Regions from separate parts of the Marinomonas sp. 15G6-16 genome, predicted to be linked through region 3. Evidence: predicted binding sites of a transcription regulator. Region 3 holds the regulator's gene; each other region holds the start of a gene.
What was found. The regulator sigma-54, encoded in region 3, starts transcription at its own class of promoters, with help from an activator protein. The targets are predictions, from matches to a motif close to TGGCACNNNNNTTGCTNT.
Positions count from the first base shown of each region.

Region 1 (4,460 bases), 710 kb from region 3:
GTGAACCTTGTAAGTGTTTGGCAACTCACTCTTAGAATAGTAATAAGTCACTATGTTTGTTCTGCCATTGGCATCAACAACACCTTGAGTCTGAGTGAAGTTATAAGTATCAGGATCAAGCGGATCAAACTCAGCTTTTATGTATGGAGGGACATCTTCATTTTTAGAGTTCAAGTTAACCTTTAAAGACATTTCTGTCGTTGGCTCTGGAGGAATACGGTCATTTGGTATTGTCATATCTTCCAAGTTACCACCAATGATCCCGTCAACGGCGTTGTAACCCTGCACATGACTGCCATCGTTCGTTACCAAGAAACCATTTTCATCTAATTTAAAGTTACCTGCTCGGGTATAAGATTGAGCAACACCAGCATCTAATACAAAAAAGCCAGCACCATCCACAGCAATATCGAGGTTATTATCAGTATAAGACAAGTTACCCGATGAAAACTCTTGAGAGACATTACTCACGCTCACACCAGAACCAATACTGTTACCACTACCAGCACCCAAAACACTTGTATTGTAAAGGTCATCAAACTCTATACGAGATTTCTTGAAACCCGTTGTGTCGGCATTGGCAATGTTATTACCTGTTACACTTAAATAATCGGCAGAAGCTTTAATGCCAGATAGTGCAGTATTGAATCCCATAATACTCTCCCAATTACCCTAAAATTTCTAATTCGTTTGTGAGTTTGATTTTGCCGTGGTTTTCCACATTCAAAACGGTTCCATCTTCGCCATTAATCGTAACGCCTTGGATACGTGTCGGTAGACGTGTTGTCATGGCTGAGATTTCGCCTTTATCATTTGTTGATGATGCTGCGAAGCGATATTCACCAGGCGGCAAAATATTTCCTTCATCATCTAACTTGTCCCATTTGTAGTCACCTGAGTTCAGCGTAGACGTACGAACAAGAACATTATTTTCATCGTATATTTTCAGTGTGGCCGTTTTAGAGTCTTCTGGAATCGTTGTCTTCAGCTGAACATCATCAGAGCCTTCAGAGATTTTTGCCGTACTTCCTTCCATCAAAATAGATCGCCCCACTAAAGTGGAAGCACTAAGTGCTTGGTTAGAAGTCAAAGACGTTGCCATAGTTTCAAGCTGATCTGATATGCCAGTTAAACGCTCCAAAGAACTAAACTGTGACATCTGAGCCACCATATCATTCGCATCTTGAGGCGAAGTTGGATCCTGCCCTTTAAGCTGCTCAATATAGAGCTTCAAAAACACATTTTGATCCGCTAAGGCGCCTGTTTCTTCTGTCGAGGCCGCGGGCTTTTCAATACCAGCTTTCGCTTTAGCCGAATCTGTCCCATATTGGGAGATCAGATTACCTAGGCCTTTAGTGTCAGATATATTTGCCATCTGTTAGCTCCTACGACTGTCCAAGTGTGAGCATTTTCTGCATCATACTTTTTGCCGAGTTCATAATTTCCACATTCGTTTGAAAAGATCGAGAAGCTGACATCATATCTGCCATCTCTTCTATTGGATTCACGTTCGGATAGAACACATACCCTTCTTCATTTGCCATTGGATGATCTGGTTCATATCTAGGCTGCAACGGCGCATCAGATTCAACGATGCCATCTACTTTTACACCCACACCAGCACCGCTGTCATCCATGCTGGCATTGCTCCAACCAAATTCACGCATACTGTCATTCATCATCTGCGAAAATACAGGTTTACGAGCGCGGTAGGTCTGATCTGCTGAACTAGCAACACTGTCTACGTTTGCCATGTTGCTGGCCACTGTGTTCAAACGTACTGTTTGAGCACTCATTGCCGATCCAGAAATTGTAAAAATATTACTTAAAGACATCGTTATTAGTTCCCAGTAAGCGCTTTTTTCATGCCACTAATTTTTCTATCCAAAAACATAAAGCTTGTATCGAACTGCAAGGAGTTTTGTGCATATTCTGCTTGCTCTCTTTGCATATCGACATTATTTCCATCCAAAGAAGGTTGATTAGCGTTTCGATACAAAAGCGCATCCGAACCTGACGAAAAACCTTCTCCTGAAATATGCTTAGAATTTGTACCCGCTAATTTCAGTTTGCTGCTAGCATCGTTAAGCATAGAATCAAAGCTGATGTCTCGCGATTTGAAGTTAGGCGTATCAGCATTGGCGATATTATTAGCAAGCACTGCCGCTCTAGCGCTTCTAAACTCTAGCGTCTTATCGTGTCCTGCAAATGCACTCGCAAAAGATATAGCCATTAAACCCTCAAACTAAAAACATCATAAACTAAACAAGATAAAGCAATTATGATGCCAAAATAAAATAACTATATAATTCAATGGGTTATGATTTTTATCTAGAGGAACGGCAAAAAGCGGCAAACAATAAACAAGGAAAACAAAGACAAAAAAGTCCGCCCTAGAAAAACTAAGGCGGGCTTTTTAATAAGGCTTTTACAAAGGCTATAAGGCTTTAGCTTTGTAAACAATACCAGGATGACACTGGACAATCTCAAAGTAGGCTGAAAGGCCGCTTAACGCTTCAGATCCGCCCAAGAACAAATATCCTCCAGGCTTTAAAGCGGCATGCATTCTTTTAAGAATATCCATCTTCAAATCACCAGTGAAATAAATCAGAACATTACGACAAAAAATAACGTCGAACTTACCCAAACCAGCGAATGAATCAATTAGATTCAAATAACGAAACTCCACTCTAGAACTCAAGTGAGGCTTTATCTTCCAAGTTTGTTCATTGATCTTGTCAAAATAACGTCTCTGAAAGTCTGCACCCAAGCCACGAGCGATCGCTAAGCTGTCATACTCACCCTGTTTTGCGTGCTGAAGTATATTGGTACAGATATCTGTCGCAATAATCTTCTCACCAGCTTTCATAACACCTGGACGAGAAGCCTTGAAGTCTTCAATTACCATACTGATAGAGTAAGGCTCTTGACCAGTAGAAGAGGCAGCAGACCAAATTCGCAAAGGAGCAGAAGACATTTCAGGCAATATCTTCTCTTTTAAAATAGTAAAAGGATGAGTATCACGAAACCAAAGTGTTTCATTGGTTGTCATTGCATTGATGACTTCTTCTTTAAGTTTGGCATTACCAAACCTTTCAAGCGCATCAACCAATTGCTCAATTTTAGTGAAGTTTTCTCGCTCTAAAATTCGCCCTAAACGGCTAGCCACCAAATATTGCTTATTATCGCTAAGGGATATGCCACATACCTTTTGAAGATATTCCCTAAACCTAATATATCCGTTAGGTGTGATTGCATTTGTACTACTGAGCATTAAAACTCCATATGTGGCAGACGCCCATTAAATAAAGCCAATCGAAAAGGAGCCTACCGACTATTCCGTTTGAACCTGTACTGTTTCTATTGCTAATCGAGCTAACTCATCCGGCTGGAATTTTGCCAAAAAGCCATCTGCCCCAACTTTCTTCACCATCGCTTCGTTGAAAACACCACTTAATGATGTATGAAGCAGGATGAATAAATCTTGTAAGCGGCTATCGTTTCGAATCGCTGTCGTTAAGGTATAACCATCCATTTCAGGCATTTCAATATCTGAAATCACCATAGAAAATACCTCGGTAATATCTTTGCCTTCAGCTACAAGGCCTTCAAGATGATCAAGCGCTTCACGACCATCATGCAAGACAGTCGTCTCAAAACCTACTTGCTCCATACAACGCTTAATCTGCTTACGAGCAACAGATGAGTCATCAACAATAAGAATATGGTGTTTTTTGGCGTTTTCTTGAACGTTATCATCCACAATACCAGCAGATATATCCTGACGAGTCGGTGCTACTTCAGAAAGAATTTGCTCAACATCGAGGATTTCAACCATCTCTTTTTCTACCTGACACACAGCTGTCAGGTAATTGTCATTAGACAAACCTTTTGGTGGTGGCTGAATATCACTCCAGTTCATGTTCACAATTCTTTCAACGCCACGTACCAAGAACCCCTGTATACGACGGTTGTATTCAGTGATGATAACAAAACATTGATCAATATTTTCAATCGGGCTTGCACCTGTCGCTAATCCCAAATCTAAAATAGGAATTGTGCCGCCACGAATATGAGCAACACCTCGAACAACAGGTGAGCTATGAGGCATAGAGGTAAGTTTAGGGCATTGAAGAATTTCCTTCACCTTAAAAACATTGATACCGTAAAGGTGCTTACCGTTTAAGCGGAATAACAACAGCTCTAGTCGGTTTTCACCTACCAACTGCGTACGTTGATTAACAGTATCCAAAACTCCAGCCATAAACGCCTCCAAAATGTGCAAACATCATACTGAGGTATCACCTCATAATTGTTAAGTTACATCATCCAATGATAAAGTGATTTATCAGATTTTACTAACTATCTTATTTCTAACGCAATAATAAACAAAGAGAGCTAATCATGCGAATCATAAGGCTAACAATAGCCTTCTTTTGTTTCCAAGCAAGTTTAATATT
Region 1 covers NZ_CM147916.1:2,420,410-2,424,869, reverse strand. The annotation lists gene AC0L46_RS11620 (flagellar hook protein FlgE) at 1-654, opposite strand, end outside; gene AC0L46_RS11615 (flagellar hook assembly protein FlgD) at 668-1,375, opposite strand; gene flgC (flagellar basal body rod protein FlgC) at 1,386-1,835, opposite strand; gene flgB (flagellar basal body rod protein FlgB) at 1,841-2,233, opposite strand; gene AC0L46_RS11600 (CheR family methyltransferase) at 2,438-3,274, opposite strand; gene AC0L46_RS11595 (chemotaxis protein CheV) at 3,335-4,264, opposite strand; gene flgA (flagellar basal body P-ring formation chaperone FlgA) at 4,405-4,460, shown strand, end outside.
Region 1: the regulator sigma-54 is predicted to act here: its motif matches at 2,273-2,290, upstream of flgB (flagellar basal body rod protein FlgB).

Region 2 (4,460 bases), 1.5 Mb from region 3:
GGCACAAGTTGTGCTTTCTATTCTGCAAATGGCGCTTTATATTGAAGCACTTTTAAATAGAAAGTAATTTCGCTTTAACTACGACTGGAGAACAACTATGTCAAACAAGACCCTTGCCTTGATTGCTGAGCATGACGCGAAGTGGGTTGACCTTCGCTTTACCGATTTTAAAGGTAAAGAGCAACACGTATCTATTCCAGCTATTACGGTAGACGAAGAGTTTTTTGAGACTGGTCAGATGTTTGATGGTTCATCCATCGCTGGCTGGAAAGGCATCAACGAATCCGACATGATCATGATGCCTCAGGACGATACAGCTATTATCGATCCTTTCACTGAAGAAGCGACTGTTATTGTTCGTTGTAACATTATCGAACCTTCTACTATGCAAGGTTACGATCGCGATCCTCGTTCTGTTGCTTTACGTGCAGAAGAATTCCTTAAATCTACAGGCCTTGGTGACACTGCATTCTTCGGTCCTGAGCCAGAATTCTTCGTATTTGACGATGTTAAGTGGAAAACTGACATGTCAGGTTCTTGTGTTGAAATCAACGCAGAAGAAGCTGCTTGGGCTTCAAACAAGAAATTTGAAGGCGGCAACATGGGCCACCGTCCAACTGTTAAAGGCGGTTACTTCCCAGTACCACCAGTTGACTCTCACCATGACCTTCGTGCTGCAATGTGTGGCGCAATGGAATCTATGGGCTTGGAAATCGAAGTTCATCACCATGAAGTAGCAACTGCTGGTCAAAACGAAATCGGCGCTAAATTTAACACACTAGTTAAAAAAGCAGACGAAGTTCAAATCCTTAAGTACTGTGTACACAATGTTGCTCACGCTTACGGCAAAACAGCGACATTCATGCCAAAACCAATCGTTGGCGATAACGGTTCTGGTATGCACGTTCACCAATCTTTCTGGAAAGATGGCGTTAACCAATTTGCTGGTGACCAATACGCTGGTCTATCTGAAACAGCTCTTTACTACATCGGTGGTATCATCAAGCACGCTAAAGCGTTGAACGCATTCACAAACGCTTCAACTAACTCTTACAAGCGTCTTGTTCCAGGTTTTGAAGCACCAGTTATGCTAGCTTACTCAGCTCGTAACCGTTCTGCTTCTATCCGTATTCCTTACGTTGCAAGCCCTAAAGGCAAGCGTATCGAAGCTCGTTTCCCTGATCCAACTGCTAACCCATACCTAGCTTTCGCAGCTATGTTGATGGCTGGCCTTGACGGTATCAAAAACAAGATTCACCCTGGCGATGCAGCAGACAAAGATTTGTACGATCTTCCAGCTGAAGAAGCAGCAGCTATCCCACAAGTTGCTGGCAGCCTAGAAGAAGCGCTTAAGTGCCTAAGCGAAGACCGTGAGTTCTTGACTCAAGGCGGTGTATTCTCTGACGACATGATCGATGCTTACATCGACCTTAAAGCAGGTGAAGCTCAACGCGTTGCAATGACAACAACTCCTCTTGAGTTCGAACTTTACTACAGCGTTTAATCTTTAAAACTGCTCAGTAAACACGAAAGCCTCGATTTAGATCGAGGCTTTTTTTTGCACTTAAAAAATGCACACCACATAACGCACCACAATTGTGCGTATTATTTTTTGTTTAAAACAGATACCTTATATATATAAGCCATTTCAAAGTGCCCAATGTTGGTTCGCTTTTTGCACATAGTGAATGGTCAATAAAGAGGCTTTGTTTTGTATAGTTTATTAATCGATCATCTATCTACCGCTATTATTCAAGTGAATAATAAATTAGAGATAGAATACTTAAATCCTGCTGCAGAAATGCTGCTCGCGGTTAGCCGTCGCCGAATTTATGGTAACGACTTAAGCTCTGCTTTTCGTGAAAACGAGAACAGTATCAGTGCCTTATATTCTGCTATTGAGACAGGTCATGCCTTTACGAAACGTGAAGCAGAAATTGAGCGAGTAAATTCAAAAAAGCTTTTCTGCGATTACACTGTGACGCCAATTATGGGGTCATCAAACGCAACAGAAAGCCTCATTATAGAACTCTACCCTCGCGATAGAATGAAGCGAATTTCCCAAGAAGACGAAATTATTGCGAACCACGAAAGCAGCAAAGAATTAGTTCGTGGACTTGCCCATGAAATTAAAAACCCATTAGGTGGAATTCGTGGTGCTGCACAATTAATTAGCCGTGCATTTACTGACGAAGCTTTAAATGACTACACCCAAGTCATTATTGAAGAATCCGATCGTCTACGAGACCTTGTTGATCGTTTGCTCGGCCCAAGACAAATCCCTAAAAACAAGCCATTAAATATTCACAAAGTGCTTGAGCGTGTTCGACAACTGATTTCCGTTGAAACGGACAATAAAATCAAATTGATTCGAGATTATGACCCAAGTATTCCAGATTTAATCGGCGACGAATCTCAGCTGATACAAGCGCTGTTGAACATTACTCGAAATGCCATGCAAGCATTGATGGAAGATCAAGACAGCCAGCAAAAGACAATTCGCATGGTCACTCGTACCTTGCGCCAATTTACTATCGGCTCAAAACGACATCGTCTAGTTTGCAAAATCAGCATTATCGACAATGGGCCAGGCATACCTGAATCCATTATGAAAACGTTATTTTATCCCATGGTTAGTGGCAGAGCTGACGGAACCGGACTGGGCTTATCTATCTCCCAATCGGTTGTTCATCAGCATCATGGCATCATCGAATGCAATAGCCACCCACAACACACCGAATTCAATATATTAATTCCCATTGAGACATCAGTCCAAGGCCAGGAGAAAAACACATGACACAAGATGAAACTGTATGGATTGTTGACGATGATCGCTCTATTCGCTGGGTATTGGAAAAGACTCTAGAACAAGAAGGCATCCAATGTCGTTTGTTTGACTCGGCTGAAAACCTCGTCAACATGATAGACAAAGAACAGCCAAGCGCCATCATCAGTGACATTCGCATGCCTGGCATGGACGGTTTAGAGCTTCTTGATAAGCTGCAAAATGACCACCCTTACTTGCCTGTTATTATCATGACAGCTCACTCAGACCTTGAAAGTGCCGTCGCATCTTATCAAGGTGGTGCATTTGAATATTTACCAAAACCATTTGATGTGGAAGAAGCGGTAAGCCTTGTAAAACGCGCCATGCTGCACCACAAAAATTCACGCCCTAGTACGGACGATATGCCAGAGGAAGAAGCCGTTCCTCAAGTAGACAAAGAGATCATTGGTGAAGCACCGGCTATGCAAGAGGTCTTCCGTGCTATTGGGCGACTTGCTAATTCCAATATCACCGTCTTAATCAATGGTGAATCTGGCACAGGTAAAGAGTTGGTTGCTCAAGCACTCCACACTCACAGCCCTCGTTCAGCAAACCCTTTCATCGCCTTGAACATGGCAGCCATTCCGCACGATTTAATCGAGTCCGAGTTATTTGGTCATGAAAAAGGCGCATTTACTGGCGCAAACACACAGCGTCGCGGACGCTTTGAACAAGCAAATGGCGGCACCCTGTTCCTAGATGAAATTGGTGATATGCCAGCGGAAACACAAACTCGTTTGTTACGAGTTTTGGCCGATGGGGAGTTTTATCGCGTTGGCGGTCACACACCTGTAAAAGTAGATGTGCGAATTATTGCGGCGACTCACCAAAACCTAGAAACCTTGGTGCAAAAAGGTTCGTTCCGTGAAGATTTATTCCACCGTTTAAACGTAATTCGCATTCATTTGCCTAAGCTTGCTGAACGCCGCGAAGACATTCCTAAGCTTGCCCGTCATTTCTTGAGCCGTGCCGCAGAAGAGTTATCTGTTGAGCCAAAAATACTCACTAAAGAAACAGAAAACTACCTTACTCAGCTCGATTGGCCAGGTAACGTTCGTCAATTAGAGAACACCTGTCGCTGGTTAATTGTGATGGCATCTGGCCGAGAAGTGCTCGTTGAAGATTTACCACCAGAGTTGCTGACTTCTGTTCCTCAAGAACAACCTTTTGCTTCTTGGGAAGATGCGCTTAAGAACTGGGTAGACAGCACGCTAGCAACAGGCCAAAAAGGCATTCTTGATCAAGCTGTCCCTAAGTTTGAACGCATCATGATAGAAACCGCTTTGGCGCATACTGGCGGTCGTCGTCGTGATGCTTCCCTTCTATTAGGTTGGGGACGAAATACGCTTACCAGAAAGATCAAAGAGTTGAATATTGATCACGCAGAGCAAGACGAAGATTAATCACCTCCCATAAAGATGAGATAGCATAGACAGGCTTAATACGTCATTGTCTGTGCTATCTCAATTTTCTACGCATTTTGACTTGCTTTTATACGTGCAATCCCATACTAATAAAGTCTGTTAACTGATTATTAATGAAGGGAAATGGTTATGTATCCAACACTTCAATCCATGGGCATCACAAGCATCCAGGATATTGAAAAATTCACGCTTCGCTATGAAGGCGGAAA
Region 2 covers NZ_CM147916.1:1,371,186-1,375,645, forward strand. The annotation lists gene glnA (glutamate--ammonia ligase) at 98-1,504, shown strand; gene glnL (nitrogen regulation protein NR(II)) at 1,712-2,797, shown strand; gene ntrC (nitrogen regulation protein NR(I)) at 2,794-4,230, shown strand; gene AC0L46_RS06670 (DUF3461 family protein) at 4,381-4,460, shown strand, end outside.
Region 2: the regulator sigma-54 is predicted to act here: its motif matches at 1,665-1,682, upstream of glnL (nitrogen regulation protein NR(II)).

Region 3 (4,460 bases):
CCATACGGCGCGGCGCCTTGTTGTTTTCATAATAGGGGCGAATGTATCTTCGTCGTCATCAAGACCAGCCATGCTTAGCATTGAGTGTTCTGCTTCGTCTCGAATGACATCAACCACGTCATCGATCGTGATTCGCCCTAGAAGCTTTTTGCTTTTTCCATCAATAACAGGGGCAGAAACAAGGTCCATTTTTTCAAATAATTGCGCTACTTCGCTGGCAGGTGTTTCAGCTTCAATGACGGTGTATTCTGTTTCCATGATATCCCGAACGATATCGCTGGTGTCTGACACTAATAATTTTGTGAGAGGAAGTGTGCCTAATAAGCGGTCAGATCGGCTAACAACCAGCAGGTTGTCTGTCATATCAGGGAGAATGTCGTGTCTTCTTAGGTAGCGAAATACAATATCAATCGTTATGTTTGGACGTATTGTTATTGTGTCTGTATTCATTAAGCCACCGGCAGAATCTTCCGAGTAGCTTAAGAGAGCTTCAACACGCATTCTGTCTTGCGTTGTCATGGACGCAAGAACTTCTTTTACAACGGTTTCAGGTAGGTGTTGTAATAAATCGGCTAAGTCATCGCTTTCGAAATTTTCCGAGAGCTCTATCAGTCGCTCGGTATCCATGTTTTTCATGAATTGAGCGCCGATATCTTCACTTAGGTATTGTAGTACTTCGCCTTGGTTTTCTGAGTTAATTAGCTCCCATAAAAGCTTTCGCTCTTTAGGCGGGGAGGATTCGAGTAATCGAGCAACGTCCTGCGCAGGTAGCGCACCGTTAAGTAAATAACGGATTTGCATGGTGGCACCGGATTCAAGAGATTCGGTGACTGTCTGCAGATGGTTAGTTAGAGTTGCTTTCTCTGACATATAAAGTGTTACTCATCTTCACCAAAACGATTATTGATCAGTTCTACTATGGCTTTTAGAGCGTCTTCTTCGTCATCTCCATTGGTTTTAATATGAATTTCGGTGCCTTTTCCTGCAGCGAGCATCATCATTGCCATAATGCTTTTTCCGTCGACGTTACGACCTTCTTTTTCGATGGTAATATCACAGGAGAAGCGAGAAGTTGTTTCGACAAGCTTTCCTGCTGCTCTAGCATGCAAGCCAAGTTTGTTGATGATAGTAATAGACTCTTCTTGCATGCATGTTTCCTATATTAACGAATCAAATATATTGAATAGCTCTTCGTTTGTTTGAGCGGTTCTTAGTTTATCTAAAGATTGTGGCGATTGTGCTAATTCTGCAATTTGCGCCAATGTCGATAAATGAGAGTCGCACTCGTGAGGTGGAACGATGAGGGCGAAGATCAAATCTACCGCTCTTTTGTCAATAGCATCAAAGTCAATCGGATTTTGTAATGACATCACAACGATTGCCGTATGATTAGCAGACTCCAAACGGCAATGAGGGATGGCTATACCATTTCCTATACCAGTACTACCAAGTTTTTCTCGGCCTAACAAAGCGTCATAAACCGCTTCGTTATCGCAATGCAGTTTGTTAGATGCGACTTCCGCTAAGTTCTCAAGAACGCGTTTTTTGCTGACAATCTCTTGTTTTGCAAAGACAAGTTCTGCTTTCAATAATGATTTTAATGGCATGGTAAAATAGTGTCCGTTTAGATCAATCGCTTGCGTTCATTGGATGGCGGTATGTTCATCGCCTCGCGGTATTTTGCGACAGTACGACGGGCAACTTGTATGCCTTGGTCTGCCAAAATAGTCGCTAGTTTATTATCGCTTAAAGGTTTTTTCGCTGGCTCATCTGTTACTAGCTTTTTAATCATGGCTCGTATCGCTGTAGAAGAGCATTCACCGCCAGATGCTGTGTTGACATGGCTAGAGAAGAAATATTTAAGTTCAAAAATACCTTTTGGTGTGTGTATGTATTTTTGAGTTGTCACCCTAGATATTGTCGATTCGTGCATGCCGACTTCTTCTGCCACATCATGAAGTACCATGGGTTTCATGGCTTCTTCACCTAATTCAAAGAAGTCAATTTGACGGCTTACAATACAGCTGGCAACTTTCAGTAGGGTTTCATTTCGGCTTTGTAGACTTTTCATGAACCACTTGGCTTCTTGTAATGACGTCTTAATATAGCTCGCGTCCTCGGGTGTTGATGCGGTGCTAGCCATAGCAGAATAAGTTTCGTTTATTTTGACTGGCGGCAAAGCGTCGTTATTTAGCTCTACTTGCCAACTGCCATTGCGCTTTTTGACAGAAACATCTGGAATGACATAGTCCGTATCGTCTGCATCAATAACAGAGCCTGGACGAGGATTAAGTTGCTGTATTAGGCTAACAACTTCTTTGAGAGCTTCGTCTTTGAGCTTTGTTTTTCTGCTTAATTGCGCAAAGTCACGACTACCGAGAAGTGGCAAATAATTGTCAATCAGGTTGTGCGTGCTTTTGTATAAAGGATGGTTTTGAAACGCTTCTAACTGAACTAAGAGGCAGTCCCGTAGATCGGTAGAACAAACACCTATAGGATCAAAACGCTGCAGTCTATGTTGGACGGCCATGACTTCTTCTATATCAAGTTCTTCTAGTTCGATAGAAAGAGACTCGCAGATATCGTCTGGTGTAATACTTAGGTAACCATCTGGCTGTACGCATTCAATAATTGCGTATGCAATCTCAATGTCTCTATCAGACATGTGAGTTAAATTTAATTGCCAGATTAAGTGGTCTTGTATGCTTTCTGCTGGCGCATTACGGCTTTCGAAGTCGCCGTCACCTTCATAGCTATTGTTGTCGCTGATCGCGGCAGAGCTTTGATAGGTGTCATCCCAGTTGCTGTCTATTGAGAGCTCTTCAGGAATGCTTTCTGTCCATTCTGATTCAACACGAGCTTCTTCACTTGTATTGACATCAGGTGTTTCTGGTGTGCTTTTGGATTCGATGCTGGCTGGTGCTTCTACTTGTCCTTGTTCGTCATCGTCAAGTTCAAGAAGAGGGTTTGACTCAAGAAATTCATGAATTTCTTGTTTAAGATCCAGCGTAGAAAGCTGCAACAAACGTATCGCTTGCTGTAGCTGAGGTGTCATGGTCAGCTGTTGACCGAGTTTTAACTGTAAAGACTGCTTCATGGAGCAACTCTTTTTATTTGAGTGAATTGGAACGAGTTATGCATACTACTCCCTTTCTGCAGTAATGATAAGGGGTTACAGGCGGAAGTCGTCACCTAAATAGACTTTTTTTACCTGTTCATTGTTAATAACTGTACTGGCATCACCAGAAGCAATGATATATCCGTTACCCACAATATAAGCTTTATCGCAGATGTCTAAGGTTTCTCTGACATTGTGATCTGTGATTAGAACGCCAATGCCGCTTTCTTGTAAGTGTTTAATAATAAGTTTGATATCGCCAACAGAAATAGGGTCAACACCAGCGAAGGGTTCGTCTAAGAGAACGAACTTTGGATTCATTGCTAGTGCTCGTGCAATTTCTACGCGGCGTCTCTCGCCACCAGATAAGGCCATGCCTAAGTTCTTTCTGATATGGGTAATATGAAATTCTTCTAATAAATCTTCAAGCCTGGATTTTTTCTGGGCTTTTGTGAGTTCTTTGCGTGTTTCTAAAATCGCTAAAATATTGTCTTCAACAGACATTTTTCTAAAAATGGAGGCTTCTTGTGGTAAGTAACCGATGCCTTTTTGTGCTCTAGTGTGCATGGCGTTACTGGTGATGTCTTTACCATCGATAAATATGCCGCCTGCATCATTGGCAACCATTCCAACTATCATATAAAAGCATGTGGTTTTGCCTGCGCCGTTAGGACCAAGCAAACCAACCGCTTGGCCAGACTCAACTGAGATGGAAACATCCTTTACTACTTGTCGTTTTTTGTAGCTCTTTGCTAGGTTTTTAGCTTCTAGAAGGGCCATTTATTGAGCAGCCTTATCTGTTTGAGGTTGTAGCGTCATGGAGACTCGACCGGAATCTTTTTTCTCTGCGTTAAAGGTGCCATCTTCGACCATATAGAGAATGTAATCTGCAGAGATAGAGTTATCCATTCTGCTCAAGTAACCATCACCCATGATCTCAAGTTTGGATTCCTGTGTTGAATAGTGTATCTCGTTACCTTTACTGATAACAATATTTCCACTCCAGTCAACTTGTTGGCTAAATTTAGCAGGTTGCCCCAAAGCTTCTAAATTGCTGAACTTTTTAGTGGTGGCATCCGTGGTAACTTTTAAGTATTGCGCTTGTATTTCAATAGAGCCCTGTTTAATGAAGACATTGCCTTTGTAAATGGCTTCCCCTGTATTTTGATCAAAAGAGGCTTCGTCTGCTTGAATTTCTATCGGTTTGTTTATGTCGTCTGGGAGGGCATAAGTGTATTGGCTTAATAAAGCAGAAGTTAGCAAGGCGCTAATGTTAATCAAGTGTTTCATATGTTCCTCTTACAGATCCTGTCATGATGACTTCTTCTGAATTGATATAGGT
Region 3 covers NZ_CM147916.1:3,135,234-3,139,693, forward strand. The annotation lists gene mgtE (magnesium transporter) at 1-870, opposite strand, end outside; gene AC0L46_RS14845 (HPr family phosphocarrier protein) at 879-1,148, opposite strand; gene ptsN (PTS IIA-like nitrogen regulatory protein PtsN) at 1,158-1,607, opposite strand; gene AC0L46_RS14855 (RNA polymerase factor sigma-54) at 1,625-3,097, opposite strand; gene lptB (LPS export ABC transporter ATP-binding protein) at 3,173-3,898, opposite strand; gene lptA (lipopolysaccharide transport periplasmic protein LptA) at 3,899-4,408, opposite strand; gene lptC (LPS export ABC transporter periplasmic protein LptC) at 4,392-4,460, opposite strand, start outside.

Region 4 (4,460 bases), 120 kb from region 3:
TTGATCTGCCTGAACAAGCGCAGTCTTTGATTTTACCAGCAATGGATGGCGCACCTGCTGCATTGGGTGTTGATGCTTTGCCAGCGACAGCGTCAATTTGTAGTTGTCACAACGTATCGAAGCAAGATATCAGCGATGCTGTCTGTGGTGGTGCTTTGTCTGTTGGTGATGTGAAAGGAGTGACAAAAGCCGGAACGGGTTGTGGTGGCTGTGCAGCTTTGTTAAAAAAGGTAGTCGACAATGAACTGCTTGCGCTAGGGGTTGAAGTCAGTACAGATATTTGTGAACACTTTGCCTACACGCGTCAGGATTTATATAACATCATCAAAATAGGCAAGATCAAAAGCTTTGACGAGTTATTAGAAAAACACGGCAAAGGCCACGGTTGTGAAATATGTAAGCCAGCAGTTGGCTCTATCTTAGCCAGTGTTTGGAACGAATATGTTCTGAAAAAAGAACACATTATCCTGCAAGACACTAATGACCGCTTCCTAGGTAACATGCAGAAAGACGGTACTTATTCTATCGTTCCTCGTATTCCAGGCGGTGAAATTACACCAGAAAAATTGATTGTGCTTGGTGAAGTGGCTAAAGAATATAAGTTGTACACCAAGATTACAGGTGGTCAGCGTATTGATTTATTTGGTGCGACTTTACCTCAATTGCCAGAAATCTGGGGTAAGTTAGTCGCTGCGGGGTTTGAGACGGGTCAAGCCTATGGTAAGTCATTACGAACTGTTAAGTCTTGTGTTGGTAGTACTTGGTGTCGTTATGGTGTGAATGACAGTATGACCATGGCGGTTGATTTAGAGAACCGTTACAAAGGTTTGCGCTCTCCTCATAAGATTAAATTTGCTGTGTCTGGTTGTACTCGTGAATGTGCAGAAGCGCAAAGTAAAGACATTGGTGTTATTGCAACAGAAGGCGGTTGGAATCTTTATGTCTGTGGTAACGGTGGTATGAAACCTCGTCACGGCGACTTATTTGCTACAGACTTAGATGACGAAACACTCATTAAATACATTGATCGCGTACTCATGTTCTACACAAAAACCGCGGATCGACTACAGCGAACTTCGGTTTGGATGGATGGTCTTGAAGGCGGTCTAGAGTATCTAAAAGAAGTGGTTATAGAAGATAAATTAGGTATGTGTGACGAGCTGGATGCGGCGATGAATTATGTTGTTGATACCTTCCAGTGTGAGTGGAAAACAACATTGGAAGATCCAGAAGCACTGAAAACATTCCGTCAGTTTGTTAACTATGATGGTGTTGATGACAATGTTGTTTTCGTTGAAGAGCGTGATCAAATTCGCCCTGCGACAGAAAAAGAAAAGTTAGAATTGATTGCGAAGGTGGGTTAATAAGATGGCATCACAATGGAAATTAGTTTGTAAACAAGGTGATCTTATTAGAGGTGCTGGGGTAGCGGCTATGGTCGATGGTCAGCAAGTGGCACTTTTTTATATTCCTGAGTCTGATGATAAGGTGTTTGCTATCGGTAATTGGGATCCATTCGGCAAGGCGAACGTTTTGTCTCGCGGTTTAGTTGCTCACCTCCAAGGTAATTGGACGGTTGCTAGTCCTTTGTATAAACAACACTTTGTGTTGTCTTCTGGAGACTGTCTGGAAGACGACGCGGTTCGAATTCCTTACTGGAAAGCGAAACTAGAAGGAGATGAGGTGTACATTTCTGAGCCTTAATACGCATAGGTTGCATTGTTTTGGTGCGAAGGCTTTGAGGTCTTATAGTGTCAGTAAAAGGTAACTTGTCCATTTATAGGGAATTGGTAACGAATACATGGATTTAATGCCTTTTATCAAAATTGGCTTGGTTATTGCTTTATACAAAGTAACTGATGCACCGTAAGTCGACGAAGGTTTACACATAAAGCAATCAGATATTACAAAAGGCAACGAGGCCCAACTGCTTTTCCAGAAAAGCGGTTGGGCCTTTTTTTGTTTTTGGATAATGGGTTTGAGGAATGATCATGACAGCACGAATTGAGAAAACGACTTGTCCATATTGTGGCGTAGGGTGCGGGGTGAATTTTACTGTACCAAATGCCGCGACTGACCCTGTTGAGCCTGTGTCTGGAGATCGTGATCATCCTGCTAACTTTGGTCGTCTGTGCGTGAAAGGCAGTAGTCTTGCGCAAACCATTCAATCTGACGATAGATTGTTGACTCCTATGGTGAACGGTGAGTCTGTTGCTTGGCAAACAGCGGTTGAGACTGTCAGTGAAAAAATTGCTCAAGTGGTGAAGGAACATGGCCCTGATGCTTTTGGCTTTTACCTTTCTGGGCAGATTTTGACAGAAGATTATTATGTGGCGAATAAGTTAGCCAAAGGTTTCATTGGAACGGCTAATGTCGATACCAACTCTCGATTGTGTATGGCGTCAGCGGTTGTGGGCTATAAGCGTGCTTTTGGCTCTGATACTGTTCCCTGTAATTATGAAGACTTAGAGTTATGTGATTTGTTAATCATGGTGGGCTCTAATGCGGCTTGGACGCATCCAATTTTATTCCAGCGTATTGCAGAAGCTAAAAAGCAACGCCCTAACATGAAAGTGGTGGTGATTGATCCAAGAGAGACGGCCACTTGTGATATTGCAGATTTGCACTTGGGGATTAAGCCTGGCAGCGATGCGGCGATCTTCTCTTATTTGTTACAGCACTCTGTTCAGGCGAATGTGCTTGATCAAGGTTTTATTTCTCGTCATACCAATGGTTTTAAAGAGGCTCTAAATCAGGCGAATGAGTCAACACCGACTTTGGCTTCAGCGGCGGAATTCTCTGGAGTAAGTGAAAAAGATTTAAGTTTATTGGCAAGCTGGTGGACAGGAACGGCAAAAACGGTGACTTTTTATTCTCAAGGTGTGAACCAGTCTTCATCGGGTGTCGATAAATGTAATGCGATTATTAATTGCCATTTAGCAACTGGGCGTATTGGAAAGGAAGGTGCTGGACCGTTTTCGATTACAGGTCAACCGAATGCGATGGGCGGACGAGAAGTGGGCGGATTAGCGAATCAGTTAGCTGCACATATGGATTTCGCTACGCCAGGTGCTCAGTCATTGGTTCAGCGTTTTTGGCAAGCACCAAATATGGCAACAGAAAACGGTTTAAAAGCCGTCGACTTATTTCAAGCCATGGAAGAAGGTAAGGTAAAAGTGGTTTGGATTATGTCGACTAATCCCATGGTGAGTTTGCCAGATACGGCTCAAGTGAGAAGAGCGTTAGAAAAGTGTGAGTTGGTCATTGTCAGTGATTGCAAGGCGCATACTGATACCACTGCGATGGCAGATGTCTTATTTCCGGCAACAGGTTGGAGTGAGAAAAATGGCACAGTGACAAATTCAGAAAGAAGAATCTCACGCCAACGCGGTCTTTTGCCGGCGCCAGGTGAAGCCAAACATGATTGGTGGGCGATTTGTGAAGTGGCGAAAAGCTTGGGATATCAGTCAGCGTTTTCTTATCGAAATGTTCATGAAATCTTTGTTGAGCACGCGGCGCTATCGGCTTTTGAAAATAATGGCAAACGCGATTTTGATATTGGCCACTTTAGTCAAATGACAAAAGAAGAATATGATGCTTTAGTTCCTGTGCAATGGCCTGTTCCAAAAGGGCGACCAGAAGGAACGGCTCGTATGTTCGAAGATGGTCGATTCTTTACGCCAGATAATCGAGCTAAATTTGTTCCTATTGTGCCTCAGTTGCCTGTTAATCAGTTTTCTCAGGAATGGCCATTCACGCTTAATACAGGACGTGTTCGTGATCAATGGCACACCATGACACGAACAGGCGATGCGGCTTTATTAACCAAACACACTGACCAGCCTTATGTAGAAATTCATCCAAGAGATGCAAGAGCGCTTGGTATTGAAGACAAAACGCTTGTGCGCCTTACTTCTTCGCATGGGGAAGCTTTGTTGAAGGCAAAAGTAAGTCGAGGCGTGGCTCCGGGGAATGTTTTTGCGCCAATCCATTGGACGCAACAATTTTCCAATGCATCTGTTGTGTCAAACCTTATTCCTCAAGTAGTTGATCCTCTGTCAGGGCAGCCGGAATCGAAACATGCGCAAGTTAAACTTGAAGCTGTAAAAGATGTTTCTTATGGTGTGGTTGTATCTTCAGAGCCGCTTGAAGAACTGGATTTCACTTATTGGTGTTATGTGCCATCTGAGCATGGCTATCATTACGAAGTGGTGTGGCCAATTGGCGAAAATGTGTCTTCGATTCAGGCTTTGTTAAATCAGAATGGTGCGTCAACAGGCGAGTGGCTGGAATATACTAACCCTGTTACAGAGCAAATTAGGCTGGCGTATATTCAGGATAAAAAGCTTTCTCTTGTTGCGTATTTGCATCCGACACCTGAATCCATTTCGTGTGATTGGTTAGAATCAAAATTAGCAGAGCAAGAACCTTTATCTGAGTTGGATCGTATGGCGATATTA
Region 4 covers NZ_CM147916.1:3,016,723-3,021,182, forward strand. The annotation lists gene nirB (nitrite reductase large subunit NirB) at 1-1,364, shown strand, start outside; gene nirD (nitrite reductase small subunit NirD) at 1,369-1,704, shown strand; gene AC0L46_RS14410 (nitrate reductase) at 1,992-4,460, shown strand, end outside.
Region 4: the regulator sigma-54 is predicted to act here: its motif matches at 1,828-1,845, upstream of AC0L46_RS14410 (nitrate reductase).